Regions from separate parts of the Paenibacillus sp. CMAA1364 genome, predicted to be linked through region 1. Evidence: predicted binding sites of a transcription regulator. Region 1 holds the regulator's gene; the other holds the start of a gene.

Region 1 (8,219 bases):
ATAGCATCATCGATGTCTTCTGCAGATGCTACACCTTCTTGAAGAACATGTAACGCTTCATTAACTAATAGGCAGAATAATCTTGATGTTACGAATCCCGGGGATTCATATATCATTACACCCTTCTTGCTTACGATTTCTTCAACGAAACGCTTCGTCTCAAGGAATGTAATCTCGGAAGTCTTCAATCCACGAATAATCTCAACAAGGTCAACTTTAGCAACAGGATGAATAAAGTGCATGCCGATGACACGTTCAGGATACATCGTAGAACTGGCTAGTTCCGTTAAGCTTAGCGTAGACGTATTACTTGCTAGGATTATATTATTAGGACACACTTGGTCTAATTGTGAGAACACTATTTTCTTCGCTTCAATATCTTCGTTAATGGTCTCAATGACCATATCACAACTACCAAGCTCAGCGAAATGAACGACTTTATGAATTCTGCTAAGAATCAGCTTCTTCTCCGCTGTCGTAATTCCCCATTTCTCAAGCTGCTTATCGAGATTGGCTTCAATCATATTATAAGAATAATCTAACTTCTCGATATTTTGCTCAACTAATAAGACATCAATACCTTTCGCAGCTAGCATTTCTGCGATTCCTTGTCCCATCGTGCCACCACCGATGACACCTATCTTTTTGAATAACATTCGGTATGCAACTCCCTTTTATCTACTTTATATTCGATAATATACCCTTCTTGTCGAATAATATATTATTCCACTCCAACATCTAATAATATCTTAGCACGGAACAAAAGTAAAAAAAAATAACCAGCATCACTTTTTATGCTGGTAAAAGAGAAGATTCACGGAATAGACATTGAAATTGCTCTCCAGATAGATTCTCCTCTGTAAGAAGAATTTCTAAAGACTGGTCGAAAATATTTCGATGTTGTTCAAGCATATGACGTGTCCGTGCCATGAGTTCTTGTAGTATCGTATTATTCACTTTCATTAACTCTTCTGTCGTAACCATCTTCATGTTAACAATCCCTAATGTGGTTAATCCTGATTTCATCATCGTCTCCACAATATTCAAAGCTTGTTCGAAATCATTCGATGAACCTGTACTTCTACCGCCATAGAATATTTCTTCCGACGCAGCCCCACCAAGTGCAATCATGATTTGCTCTTCTAGGAAAGACTGGGTGTATAGATACTGCTCCTCTTGCGGATTGTGTCGAACATAACCAAGCGCTTGACCGCGCGGACTGAGTGCTACTTGGCTCACACTACCAGGTCGAACGATTTCAGCCATAATGGCATGACCTAATTCATGGATAGCCACTCTCTTCTTCTCTTCTTGAGTGGATTCTCGATCCGTCTTCTCACCCATCATCACTTTGTCAATCGCCATCGATAAATGTCGTTGTTCCATTTCAACTTTATTCTCTCTCATCATATATATGGCGGCTTCATTCATTACACTTTCAAGCTGCGCTCCAGAGAAACCATACGATTCTTGAGCAATCTTATCGAGATTCGTATCCAAAGAGATTGGTTTATTCTTCGCGTATAATTCAAGAATATGCTTGCGTCCCTTCTTATCTGGAAGGTCCACTTGAATATGTCTGTCGAATCGACCCGGTCGAGTTAATGCACTATCCAGCATTTCCTTACGGTTCGTAGCAGCGATAAGTAGAATTCTTGGACTCTCGGAATTATATATCCCATCCATTTCAGTTAATAACTGATTCAATGTTTGATCATACTCACGCTGTTGTCCGCCCTCACGTTTACCACCGATCACATCAATCTCATCGATAAATATGACAGCACTCTTCTTATTTTCTTTCACAGCACGAGTTCTAGCATCACGGAATAAGTCGCGAATTCTTCCTGCACCGACTCCGACATACATCTCAACGAACTCACTTCCAGATGCACCCACAAAGACAGAATCCGTATATTGACTCGCTGCCTTAGCTAGTAACGTCTTCCCTGTTCCTGGAGGACCCGTAAGGAGAATGCCTTTTAAAGGTCGAATACCGAACTTCTGAATTTCTTCGTGTCTGATAAGGAAATCGAGTGCTTCCATCAATTCGCCTTTGGGATGCTCCTGCCCACCAATTTCATCGAATGTAAGCTTACTTGGCATTTTTTTATTACGTTTACGATCGGACATCGTACCCACTGCTATGCCACCACGTTTGTTCGCAAGAAATAATAATCCTGCAATAAGTACCGCACCAATCAATATTGGAATAATATTCAATCCTATAAAAGCAAGAAAGATCAAGAGAATGGGTATAAATCCGATCAATATTTCTTGTGTCCATTTAGGCATTATTCCACACCCCCATTTTTTCTGGTTCACGTGGCAAGATAATAAATTTACTATCGATTCCGTCCGTTAGAGTCACATATACATTCAGATCATCTATTTCCGTAGTCACTTGGATGTTCGTATGTTCTTTCATTCCGTTCAACTTCTCTACAATCTGCGTGTATTGTCTATTCTCCATTGCTTCGGCAACAGGGAACAATGCCTCACTCCAGAACTGTTCTAATGTTTCATTCGAGTGGTCAGCTACATCCAATTTTAAATTCCGATTACCTATAATAGATTTACCTTCCGTTGTCAGTTCTTGAACTAGACCCGATAATTTAGTCCCTGGTTCAACTTGTAACTTCACGATAACGTCTGAACGGTTCATTTCCACTTGGACATGTGTTACCCCTTCATATAATTTAACTATATTCTGTAAGGGATTGTGAAGAGCGACTTGCTGATATCCGAACCATCCACCAAATAAAACAACAGCCGAAATAACTACTGTAAGTGCAACTGGCATCATTCGTATCTTCATATGCTAATCTCCCTTCATATCTCCATATCTACTTCTGATGATTCATAGTATACGAATTCGTATATCACTTCTGACTACATTAGTATATCACATCGTATATACTAGTCTCCTGAAAAATTATGGATTCTTTGAAATATTCATTATAGGATGAACAAATAAAACCAGCGGAATCATTCATTTAGAATGATCCGGCTGGTTTCTTCACTTAACTATTTGGTAATGTAAATTGTTCATCTATCGGTGTGCCATCCGTAAATCGATAGAATCGATAGCGATAGTGATCTACTTCCTTGTAGAACATTTGCCATACAGCAGTTCCATTGAATAGACCAAGTTCTAGATGAACTTTTTTGATCGATTTATCTTCTTTGTTGACAATAGATAACATTTGGTCTTTAGTCATACCATCGACTAACCATTCAGTGTGGATCGCTCCAGGTGTCTCGTCGAGCGCATACTCACTCGTTAAGGGTACCCAGACAATCAGTTGCTTTTCTTCCTGATCCTTACCTTCAATCACCCAGACGACATTATTCCATACAGATTTCGAAGTACGCGTAACTTGAACCAATTCACTATGCTGTTTCGCCGCAACAATAGCCATAGACTCTTGTTTCCATTCATCCGACATAATATATATGTAATACCGAAATAGGCCGAATAGTAATGCTAGAATAATTATAACGCTTAACCATATTAGTCTTTTCTTGTTCTTCTTCAATCCGAACTTCCTTTCTACAGGAATAGGGGTTATCCATTAAGACACAGCTTAACGGCTCAGCAATCCTTCAAAAGCAGACTGCGCTTCATGATGAATACGTTCTTCATCTAAAGTTAAACAATGACCATTCTTCACAACCTGCTGACCATTTACCCATACATGTTCTACATCTTTAGCACTCGCTGAATAGATACAATGAGATATGAAATCCGTGTGTGGTAAGAAATGTGCTTGATCGGTATTAAGCGCTATGAAGTCTGCCTTCATACCCACCGCTAACTTCCCTATAGAATCTAGAAATAATGAACTTGCCCCATATATAGTACCCATTCGAAGTGCTTCCGCAGCAGGTACGGCTGTTGGATCTCCCGAGATCCCTTTATGAATAAGTGCGCTTAATCTCATTTCTTCAAACATATCTAGATTGTTGTTGCTCGCAGGCCCATCGGTCCCAAGGGATACAGGCACACCCGCCTTTAACAGATCGGGTACACGCGCGATTCCACTAGCCAACTTCAAGTTGCTTCCTGGATTATGCGATACACCTACTTGATATTGTGCTAGAATCTGAATCTCTTCATCCGTTAAATGTACACCATGCGCTACAAGCGAAGGTCGTGTAAACATTCCTAATTTCTCCAAGTGTTGAACAGGTCGAAGACCATAGTCTGCCACATTCTGTTCGACTTCACTCTTGGTCTCTGACATATGTGTATGCACAGGAAGATCAAGATCATGTGCCGCCTGTATGAACTTCTCAAAGAATGCTGGTGGACAGGTATAAGGTGCGTGAGGAGACATCATCGTTGTGATTCTTCCTTCGGCTTGTCCATGCCAGTCTTTCGCAAAAGTAATCGCATCATTCAGTTTATGTTGTTGCTCTTCTTGGGTACATAAACCAATGACACCACGGGTAAGCACCCCACGCATACCTGATTCTTGAACAACCTTAGCCACTTGATCCATGTGATCATACATATCTAAGAATGTTGTTGTACCGCCTTTGAGCATTTCTAAGACAGACAGTGAAGTACCCCAATACACATCTTGTGCGGTGAATTTCTCTTCCATTGGCCACATCTTCTCCTGCAACCATACTTGAAGCGCTAGATCATCGCCATAACCTCTTAACAACGACATCGCTGCATGACCATGGGTGTTTACAAGTCCAGGTAAGAATAACAGCTTATTTCCATCTACAATTGGAATATCTTCACTATATTCCGGCTTCTCCTCGCCAATGTACGTAATGAGATCATCCTCTATAACCATATAACCATTCATAACATTCTGTTTATCATTTAGAACAACAAATGTACCATTCTTAATGATCCATTTCTGTCGTTTGTTGTGTTCCATTGTCTGAATCTTCCTTTCCGTTGCTTAAGTAATACGCAAGACTGAGCATATCTGTTGTAAAATCCGCTGCATGTATTCGAACGTTGGCTGGTGATTTTATAACGATTGGGGCGAAGTTCAAGATCGCTTCTATTCCCGCTTCCACCAATGTATCAGCAACCATTTGAGCTTCATGCTCAGGAACGGTAATAATCCCAATTCTAATATGGTGTTTCTTAATCGTATCAGACAATTCTTCCATAGGTTGAACCATTAATGTATTAATACGTGTTCCCACCTTCTGTGGGACAGCATCAAACACAGCTACGATCTTCAGATTCTCTTTCAGATAAGCATTATAATTAGATAACGCTTGCCCTAGATTACCCGCTCCTACAAGCACAACGTTAATTTGTTGGTCTAAATTAAGAATATGTCGTATTTTTTCAATTAAATAAGGCACGTCATATCCAATACCCTTTTTACCGAAATCGCCAAAATAGGCAAGGTCCTTACGGATTTGTGCTGGATTCAGATCTAATTTCTGACCGAGTTCCTGTGAAGAAACGGTACCCACTTCTCTTTTGTATAGCTCTGATAGATATCGTAAATACACAGGTAATCTACGAACAACAGCCTCTGAAATTTTATCAGATTTCATATTTAATCCTCCTATTGGATAACAAATAGATATATTAAGAACGGTCGCCGTCTTCTAACCATTCTGAAATTCTTGGAATCATTTGATTCGTCGGCATATGTTCCATCTTAGGTCCAGGTAATGAATAGAGGAAGTACTTTCCATAATATGAGTCAATTACACGTGTATCATATACAATCACGATCCCCTTATCACTTGCTGTACGAACCAATCTGCCGAACCCCTGTTTGAAACGAATGACCGCTTGGGGAACAGATAGCTTCATGAATGGGTTCTTTTTTTGCTGCTGTAATAACTCACTCTTCGCCTCAACCATCGGATGATTAGGCGGTTGGAATGGCAATCTGACAATCGCTAGACAAGTCAAAGCTTCGCCGGGTATATCTACCCCTTCCCAGAAGCTATTCGTCCCAAGCAGAACAGAGGCACTACTATCTTGGAAGCGACGGACCAACTTACTTCTGCTTCCATTATCAACACCTTGTCCTAGCACGACAATATCTGTTGCAGATAATGCTTTTGTTAACGGTTCATAGACTTGACGAAGCATACGATATGACGTGAACAACACCAACATCCTGCCTTTGGTTATTACGGCTGTTTCTGCAAGCGACTTAACTAACATTTCGACGAATAGTGAATCGCCTACACTTCCCTTTAGGCTCGGGAAATCTCGAGGAATGATTAGCAATGCTTGATCTCGATAACGGAAAGGAGACGGTAATTGAACCGTGACCAAGTTACCTACATCGGCAGCATGCTGTAGCCCCAGATTCTCAATCATGTACTGAAAACTCTTATCAATAGAGAGGGTTGCAGAAGTAAGTATAATACTTTTCTTCTGATCGAAGAACACTTCCTGTAATTGCTTACTCACATCAACAGGAACAGCATACATCTGTATAGATTTACTACGGTAATGACCATTTGCCTCCATCCAGTATACATTTAATGGATCATTTAGTGATATAAAGAAGTGTAGATTCTCCCGTTGGGTTGCTAAATCTTTCACAAGACCACTAATATCTGTAAGAAGGCTCTCTAAACTGGTGTCATCTAGATTCTCTCTAATTTCATTGATCATCTTATCAGAACTGCGAATGACTTCGCCAAGTGTTACATAGATCTGATTCTCGACTTCTTGTAACACTTGCCATTCCTTTGGTTGTTTGGAAGGCTGTAAGCGTAGCACGAATTGCGCCGTATCCCCAGGTGCTGCATCGCTTCTCTCAGGGAGTAAAGCAAATAACATTTCGCTTAACCGATCCCAATGCTCTTTCACTTCAACTAAATCGCCACTCATCCGATCCGTTAAGACAGCCCAATCAGAAGCTTTCTCATCGTTAGAAGAATGTAATTGTTGTCGAAGAGCAGGAAACTGACCATTGCGGTTGTCTTTATAAAGACGAGCTAACGTGTGGATGACATCGAAATACCTCATATGTAATCCTAAATGTTTACCCGCTACTTCTTCCAAATGATGTGCTTCATCGATCACTAGATATTCATAAGCAGGCAATAGTTGATGCCCTGCCTTTACATCCGTGAATAACTTCGAATGATTCGTAATTACGACATCTGCAATACCCGCTTCGTGTTTAGCACGATGGTAATAGCATTTACGGAACCATGGGCATGCACGACCTAGGCAGGAATCCGAATCGCTGGATACGGTCTCCCAAAAGTCTCCACCACGAGCACCTAAATTCAGTTCCTCATCGTCACCTGTTTGTGTCTGTGTTAACCACACGATCATTTGAGCAGCTAAGATCACGTCTTCTTTAGGATTCGCAAAGTCTCTTCTAATTATTTTATGTTCAAATTTTCTCAAACACAAATAATGTTGTCTCCCCTTAAAAATAGCCGCTTTGAAAGGAAAAGGTACCACTTGTGTCAGAAGAGGTATATCTCGTTCTCTTAATTGTTCCTGTAAATTAATTGTATGTGTACTTACCATAACTTTCTGTTCACGCTTCACACTCTGATATATCGAAGGGATTAAGTAACCCAATGATTTCCCGGTTCCCGTACCAGCCTCAATAAGGAGGTGCTTATCATCATCTAAAGCATTCATAACCTCTGTGAACATCATACTTTGGGACTCACGCGCTTCATATTGTGGCATGATGGAGCGAAGTTGATTCTCTATCAGTTCTAGATATTCGGGAAAGTGCATGTTCTTCAGAGGATTCTCATCTGCATCATCTCGAGGCGCAGAAATATCCGTCCAATCCTCCACCGCCAGTGCCAGTTGACGATAGAACGTATGGCTCTCTAGATCCTGTGCAGGTTCCTTTTCTTTCTCTTTACATAATTCATCGAAATACCATGCTAAATCACTATCTTCATCTATGAAAAGTTCGGTAAGTCGCTGTAAGGTAATTAGAGGAAGGCTAATCAATTCATCTATACACTTCAATAATACATGAGCCGTAGCTAATGCATCGCTATCTGCTTGATGAGGTCTTTCATGTAAAATGCCGAAATGTGAAGATACAAGTCCAAGCTGATAAGTCGTTAATGAGGGAAAGCATATTTTAAGGAAATCCATGGTGTCAAGAATACGTCCTGCGTAGGGCATATAACCACATCGATCCAGTGCATTTTGCAAAAAGTTATAATCAAATGCGATATTGTGGCCAACCAAAACAATGTCGTCTAATAGAGGAACTAACTCCATC
Region 2 (8,219 bases), on a different contig from region 1:
CAAAAATAAGATTACGGTAGAGGGTGTCTATAGTAACAAACTACTGACACTTACATTCATAGATGATTTCCAGACTTTGGACCAACTCTTCGACTGGCTATTTGAATGGATAATCCATCTTCATAGTGTATATCGAATTCAGAATCAGACAGCTGTGCCCAAAGATACACTTGTTTTTGAACAAATTAGAAATTTCATTGAACAACATATTGATCAAGACCTTACTCTTCAAATCGTTGCAGATCGTTTCTTTTATAACCCATCTTACTTGAGCCGTTTATTCAAAACGAAATTAAATAAGAATTATATCACGTTTGTTACTGAGATTCGTATTCAACATGCCCAGAAGAAGCTACAGAATCCGGAACTTCTAATTACCGATATCTGTATGATGTGTGGTTATAAAAGCTATAAGCATTTCGTAAAGATGTTCCGAACCATTACGCATATGACCCCAACGGAATATAGAAAGCAACTAGGAGCGGATTGAATGGACATACTCAGACGCCTCTCCCAACGATTTCAAATGAAACATGTCAATCGTCAAATATTTATACTCATGATTTGTACGATCACACTTCCACTTACGATCATGTCAGGTATTGTGTATCTGTTTTCACTGGAGACGGTCAAAAATGAATACCAAGATAGTGCAAATCTTATTCTAAATAATTTATCTTTTAATATCGATCAATATTTGCAGAGTATAGAAAAAGGTACCCTTACCGCACAACTTGATGGCCAACTTCAACGCTCACTTACCAAATGGTCAGACAATCGTGCCAATAATATTGAAGATACAGGCATCCAATACAGAAGTGTGATTGAACATTTCGCAAGCACGATAGAAATGACCATCAAAAATGTGGATAGTGTTCAGATTTATGCGGGAGACCGCGTCTTTTATTCCGTTAATTTCAATCAATCGGATTATGATGATAGTAACTTTATTCAGAAAGATTGGTATAAACAAACCTTGGCTAGTCAGGGCAAGATCGTTATATTTGGAACACATACACCCTTTCATCGTGTCAACTCGAAAGAATCGATTATTTCCATTGCCCGGGTCATTAACAAAACAGGAAGCAAACAGCCTCTAGCCGTTATCCTAATCGATATTCGATTGGATTCTTTGCGTGAAATTCTGAATTTATCCGAGAACAGCAACCGTAATTTTCTTATCGTGGATGATAAAGGTGGCATTATTTATTCATCCAAGCAAGATCAAGAAACGCCTCAAACCTTAAATGACTCTGATAACGAATCTTTGAAACACATCCTTAGTCATGATTCAGGAAGTTTCTATGCTCCTTTTGCAGGTAACTCTTCCTACCTTGACTTTATGACCTCGCCTTACTCTGGATGGAAGGTTATCCAATATATTGATGAGCGGGAAATGTCTAAGGATGCAAAGTTATTTCGATTCATTATATTAGGATTTGCCTTCTGCTCTTTGGTCACCGCACTGTTATTCATGTTTATTCTATCTGCACGAGTAACGAAACCAATCATTCTATTAAGTAGAAAGGTTAGATCGGTAGGTCTCGGTAAGTTCGATGTAGATCTAAATAGCAATCGTCAGGATGAATTCGGGGTTCTATATAAAGGGATACGCAAGATGGTAGAAGATCTGCAAAGTCATATTGAAAGATCATCGAACATGATCGCCCAACAGAAGGTTGCCCAATATGGGGCTCTCAAGAGCCAGATCAATCCCCATTTCCTTGCCAATGCATTAGAATCAATCCAGATGAAGGCTGTACTTGCCGGACAAAGAGATATTGCAGAGATGATAGGACTGCTTGGTCGATTGTTTCGAATCCATATTCAAACTGGAAAGGATATTGTTCCATTACAGGAGGAACTAGCACATACTCGCCTATATATCAAAGTACAACAAATGCGTTTCGGAGATAAAATCCAATACAGTGAGAATCTTGCCCCAGATTGCGATCTCGTGAACGTTCTACACTTCTCCTTGCAACCGATCATAGAGAATGCAATTGTACATGGTTTGGAGCGTAGTGTTCATGCTGGATTGCTTGAAATATCTACTTCATTATCCAATGATTGCATGCTAATTGTAGTGAAAGATGATGGTGTCGGGATGGACGAGACTCAGGTTGCATTGCTTCGAGAACGATTGAGGAGCACATCGGATACATTAGGAGAAGCACATATCGGAATTAAAAACGTACATGATCGAATACGCTTCTATTTTGGGGATTCATATGGCATCGAAGTCGATAGCACACTTGGAAAAGGTACATCCATTACGATTCGCATTCCTTACAACTACATGGTGGATTAAAAAAAATGACAACCAGGCAATCAGCCTTGGTTGTCGTTTGATATTATTTCTTTTTCATCCGTACAGGTGAAATGAACCAATAGGTCATACCAACAAACAGACCTCCACCAACGATATTACCTAATGTAACAGGTATCATGTTATGTAACCAACCCGCGATGGATATGGTTTCTGGATGATGGGGTAATAACGTTGCTAGACTAAGTAGCGTCATATTCGCCACACTATGTTCAAATCCACTTGCAATAAAAGCGAATAGGCACCACCAGATGAGGATTAATTTTGCAGTTTCTTCTTTGGCCCGCATAGCCATCCAAATCGCAAGACAGACTAACCAGTTACAGAGAATACCCCGGAAGAACAATTCCGTTATCGGTAGACTCATTTTTTTGGATGTGGCTGCGAACAGAAGATGCTCCGGAGGAATGTGCTTGAATAGTCCTGTACCTACCATAAGTAAGCTGAGTACAATGGCACCTAATAAATTCCCTAGAAATACGACCACCCAATTTTTGAGCATATCTCTTATGGATGTCTTTCCTGACAAAGTACTTATCGCAAAAAACATGTTATTTCCAGTAAATAACTCTGAACCAGCAAACATAACCAAAGTTAGTGCTATTCCGAACGCTGCTCCCATAACGAGTGGCTGAAATGGGGAATTGATCGTTGCTAAGGGGGCACCTAATGAGAAAATAAGGATGATTCCAATTCCTACATATGCACCTGCTAACATGGCTGCTACTGTATATCGTGTGATACTTTCATCCATCTGTTGTACTTTCTTAACGGCCGCGTCTGCAATGTTCTCTACATTTTGTGTATACAGGTGGATCACCTCTTTGATGGGAATGCACTGCAATAGGTTACTTATTTACTGCATCTTAGTAATATGGATTTCCCCATTTTTTATAACAACTGGATACGTTGCGACTTGGCCGGTGTCTGGCTCTTGTACGTTACCTGTAATCAAGTCAATCTTCCAATCATATAAAGGGTCGTAGATATAATGACCAGATACCATAGCTTCTGCTAATGGTCCTCCCTTTGGATGTGGAGATTTATTCTCAACAGCATATACTTCTCCATCTGAAGTACGGAATATCGCAATCTCTTGTCCTTCAATAATCACCACGCGACCCACTTGTACTAAATAGTGTTCCACGGAACCAATAGTGTAGCATTTCGCTGTCATTACCATATGCATAGTCCCCTTTTCAATCTATCATGGTTAGTCATTATTTCACTGTTGTTACGGATGTATTATCTTCATATAATGCTGTACGTGTTGCTGGATCATTGATCATTTTCTTCCATGGATCTTCAACCTGTTGCAGCGCAATTTCAATTCGTTTAACTAGTTCTTTACGATTATCTTCATTATTCATTAAGACAGATTGAATCTGTTCAAGACCGATACGTTCTACCCATTCGGAAGTTCTCTCCAAATAGTTACCTGTTTCTCGGTAGTATTGCATAATAGCTGCACATATTTCAATTAGTTCCTCATCTGTTTTCACTTTACAGAAACTATCTGCAATACGAGGCTTGATTCCACCATTACCTCCAATAAAGACTTCCCATCCACCATCATTACCAACGATACCGATATCCTTCGTACAAGATTCTGCACAATTGCGCGGACATCCATTCACGGCAATCTTAAATTTAGCAGGGAAATCTAGCCGTTCAAACTTACGTTCAATGAGCTCACCCATGCCCATGGAATCTTGTGTTCCGAAGCGACAGAACTGAGAACCTACACATGTTTTGACTGTTCGCAACGACTTGGCATAAGCATAACCTGAAGGCATATCCAATTCTTCCCACACTTTAGGTAGATCTTCTTTCTTAACGCCAATCAGATCGAGTCTTTGTCCACCCGTAACTTTGACTACTTTCACATCATATTTCAATGAGACGTCAGCGATCTTCTTGAGCGCTTCCGGTGTAGTAACACCACCATACATGCGTGGGACAACGGTGTATGTTCCATCTTTTTGAATATTAGCGTTCATACGCTCGTTCACAAAACGTGATTCTTTCTCATCTTCATAAGTCTCTGGTTGTAGCATATGCAAATAGTAATTAAGTGCAGGTCTACATTTCGAACATCCCTCGTCATTGCCCCATCCAAGTACATTCATCACTTCACGGGTCGTTGATAAGCCTTTAGCCGTAATCTCAGCAATGATCTGATCCCTATCGAGTGGCGTACAACCGCAAATACCTGTTTTTTCAGCAGTCTTAAAACTATCCCCTAATACATATTGTAGAATTTGTTCGACGACTGGCTTACATCCTCCGCAAGAACGAGTTGCACCTGTGCAAGCCTTTATCTCATCGACTGTTGTGAGCCCCTGATCTGTAATTACATCCACAATCGCCCTTTTAGTAACACCATTACATCCACAAACAATTTCTTCATCGGACATCGTTTCAATAGAGGATTGCTTATTACCACCATTTCCACAGCATCCTGTACCCATGATGGTACCGTATATATCATCCGTCATCTCAGATTGTTGTTTAATTAACTTCTGTAGGTTAGCTGACTCCGTAACATCTCCGAATAACACGGCTCCAACAATCACTTTATCAAGCAATAACACTTTCTTATAGGTTCTTTTCCACTCGTCTTTCGTAGAAATTACGATATGTTCTGGTCTTTCAACAAATTCACCTGCTGAGAACACATCCACACCAGAGATTTTCAATTTCGTAGCTACGATTGAACCTTCATAAGGCGAGGTATCTACGCCACATATGTGTTTAGCCAATACATGTCCTTGTTCGAATAATGGAGCTACCAGTCCATAACATACACCGCGATGTTCAGTACATTCACCAACAGAATAGACATTCTCGAATGATGTACGCATGTAATCATCTACAATAATTCCACGTCCTGCTTCCATACCACTTGCTGAAGCAATCGCTATGTTCGGTTTAATCCCTACTGCCATCACAACGAGATCAGCATCCAACACGGAACCATCGTTGAAACGCAACCCACTGACACGTGTATCTCCAATTAACTCTGTGGTTTGTTTGCCCATGGCAAATGCTATTCCTTGACGCTCTAGTTCAGCTTGCAACATGGAAGAAGCACTACGATCCAATTGTCGTTCCATAATATCTTCCATTAAATGAACAACCGTTACATTCATGCCTAGATTCACAAGACCTTTAGCCGCTTCTAATCCTAAGAGTCCACCGCCAATGACGGCAGCCTTTTTATATTTTTGTGAAGCTTCTATCATTTGGTTGCAATCTTGAATATCTCGAAATCCGATCACACCCTCTTTGTTACTACCAGGAATCGGCAATATAAAAGGATTAGAACCTGTAGCGATGATGATCTTATCATACATCTGTGTCATACCGTTATCCGTACTCACTTGCTTCTGAATTGGGTCAATATGCGTTACCGTTGTTGTCGTATGAAGTGTAATTTGATTATCTTTATACCAGTTCCAATCATTCAGAACAATATCATCTATCGTCTTGCTGCCTTCTAGTACATAAGACAACATGATTCGATTATAGTTAGGATGTGGTTCACTACCAAACACCGTAATATCAAATGAATCGCTTAGTTTCAATATTTGTTCAACCGTACTAATTCCCGCCATTCCATTACCAATCACTATGAGTTTTTCTTTTTGATTTTTCATGTTTGTAAACCCTCCTTCAATTCCTTGCTCATAATACAATTTTAACAACTTACGGAATTATCCATGTGATTCTATTCACTTTCAATGTGAATAATTTCACGTTCGTGTTCACAATTCAAACTAATATGTACTTGAATCCATACTTATATAGCACAAAGGACCCATTTCAATTCATGAAATAGGTCCTAGCATCGATGCCATTTACTTATCATTAGTCAATCCAACTCTCGGCCCAAGATTGAATCTGATCCATCACAGGTTTTAACCCTCTACCTTTATCCGTTAATTCATACTCTATTCGCACTGGCGTCTCCGGATATACATGACGAACAACGATTCCTTCCAATTCTAGATTCTTCATCCGTCCAGATAACATCTTATCACTCATGGCAGGAATGGTTTTAGAAATATCTTTGAATCTCTTGGGACCACTCATTAAGACTTGAATAATTAGCCCATTCCAACGTTTACCCAAGAAGGCAAATGCGGTTTCAAAACGTGGGCACATTCGTAGTTCATCAAATTCCATGGTTATTCACCTCTTCGTTATTGTACGGGTATCAAGCTTTCAATTCGTAAGTATATTTCATTTTATCATTTTTGTCATTTTTTTTATACATTCTATATTCATTTTATTCTTATACAAAAAAAGTTGTCCCTAGTCATTATTCATGACTTCGGGACAACTCCTCCTTTATAGCACGTATGTGAATATTACGGCTATACCCACCACATTTCACCTAGTGGCTCTTCAATGAGAACTTGTTGAAGATTATTTACAGCTTTGGTGAACCCTTCATCAACAGACATCAGTCCATCCTCATGTTCAATGCTCACAACATAATCATACCCTACTAAGCGTAGAGCGCTCATCATATCAGCCCATACTTTGATATCATGTCCGTAACCTACACTACGGAATTGCCATGCGCGATCTAACATATTTTCATAGGATTGCATATCGGTTAAGCCATATCTATTCACATTAATAGGATCAATGACAGTGTCTTTCGCATGGAAATGATGGATTGCGCCCTCACGACCTAGAATGTGTATAGCTTGGACAGGATCAATCCCCTGCCACCACATGTGGCTAGGATCTAGATTCGCACCAATCGTGTCACCGGCTGCTTCACGCAGACGAAGAAGTGTAGCGGGTGTATGTACAGAGAAGCCACCATGAAGTTCCAACCCGATCTTCACATGATGCTCTTTGGCAAACTTCGCTTGTTCTGTCCAATAGGGAATGACTTTATTCTCCCATTGCCATTTCAAAATTTCTTGGTAATCATTTGGCCATGGTGCAACAGGCCAGTTCGGATATTTAGCATCTTCATGATCGCCAGGACAACCCGAGAATGTATTTACAATAGGTACGCCAAGCTTCTCTGCAAGTAATACAGAATTTACGAAATCTTCATGATCTGCCTGTGCTAGATGCTTCTGTGGGTGAAGTGGATTGCCGTGACAGCTCAGCGCACTTATCGTAAGTCCACGCGATTCAACGGCATGCTTGAACTGATTAAGCTTAGCCTCATCGTTCAGAAGTTCCGCTGGATTACAATGAGATTTACCTGGATTTCCACCCGATCCAATCTCAACTGCTTTAAGTCCTTTAGAGACGACATAATCTAACGCATCCTCTAACTCTCGTCCACCAAACAACACCATAAATACGCCTAATTTCATTATTGTTCCTCCTTAGATGATGTCTAATTTATAATTGTTACGTCACTATTTAATCAAAATATACGGCTTTTCCTGTTTTAGCTGATTCATAAATAGCTTCAAGTATTTCAGTCACCACCAATGCCTGTTCAGGCATGACGACAGGATCTGTATCTTCGATTACAGCTTGTAGCCACAATCTTGCTTCCCGATCCGAATCCGTCTCTGTCTCACCTGAGTAGAAGGCAACGCCTCCAGCATCTAAGTCTACCTTTGTCTCATAGAGGCGACTAAAGCTCTCACCATTGATCGTTAGGCCATCCTTCATATCCGCTCCACCTTCGGTTCCAGCAAGAACCGTTCGTCCTTCACTGAAATCACGGATATTCAATGCCCAGCTTGCTTCAAGCATAATTGTTGCACCATTTTGCATTGTAATGAAACCAAAAGCGGAATCTTCCACTTTGAATTCTTCTGGATTCCATGATCCGAAAGCATTCGCTGCATTCTCAATATGCCCAAGCTTGTGGAATGTAGATCCCATCACACTTTTTGGTTTATAG

What was found. Region 1 encodes Rex, which represses fermentation and respiration genes when NADH is low (regulators of the CRP and FNR family bind a similar motif). Its sites were predicted from a motif close to TTGTGAAATATTTCACAA; they were not measured.
Region 2: the regulator Rex is predicted to act here: its motif matches at 6,073-6,090, upstream of nirB (nitrite reductase large subunit NirB).

What each region holds. Positions count from the first base shown of each region.
Region 1 is NZ_JBITNB010000001.1:160,377-168,595, forward strand. Features, by position in the region: gene ACH8E3_RS00740 (3-hydroxyacyl-CoA dehydrogenase family protein) at 1-656, opposite strand, end outside; gene ACH8E3_RS00745 (AAA family ATPase) at 793-2,295, opposite strand; gene ACH8E3_RS00750 (hypothetical protein) at 2,288-2,818, opposite strand; gene ACH8E3_RS00755 (cell wall elongation regulator TseB-like domain-containing protein) at 3,024-3,539, opposite strand; gene ACH8E3_RS00760 (amidohydrolase) at 3,588-4,898, opposite strand; gene ACH8E3_RS00765 (redox-sensing transcriptional repressor Rex) at 4,864-5,538, opposite strand; gene dinG (ATP-dependent DNA helicase DinG) at 5,573-8,219, opposite strand, start outside.
Region 2 is NZ_JBITNB010000015.1:53,962-62,180, reverse strand. Features, by position in the region: gene ACH8E3_RS10675 (response regulator transcription factor) at 1-490, shown strand, start outside; gene ACH8E3_RS10670 (cache domain-containing sensor histidine kinase) at 491-2,311, shown strand; gene ACH8E3_RS10665 (formate/nitrite transporter family protein) at 2,355-3,140, opposite strand; gene ACH8E3_RS10660 (nitrite reductase (NAD(P)H) small subunit) at 3,186-3,512, opposite strand; gene nirB (nitrite reductase large subunit NirB) at 3,550-5,988, opposite strand; gene ACH8E3_RS10650 (winged helix-turn-helix transcriptional regulator) at 6,200-6,517, opposite strand; gene ACH8E3_RS10645 (sugar phosphate isomerase/epimerase family protein) at 6,709-7,677, opposite strand; gene ACH8E3_RS10640 (Gfo/Idh/MocA family protein) at 7,727-8,219, opposite strand, start outside.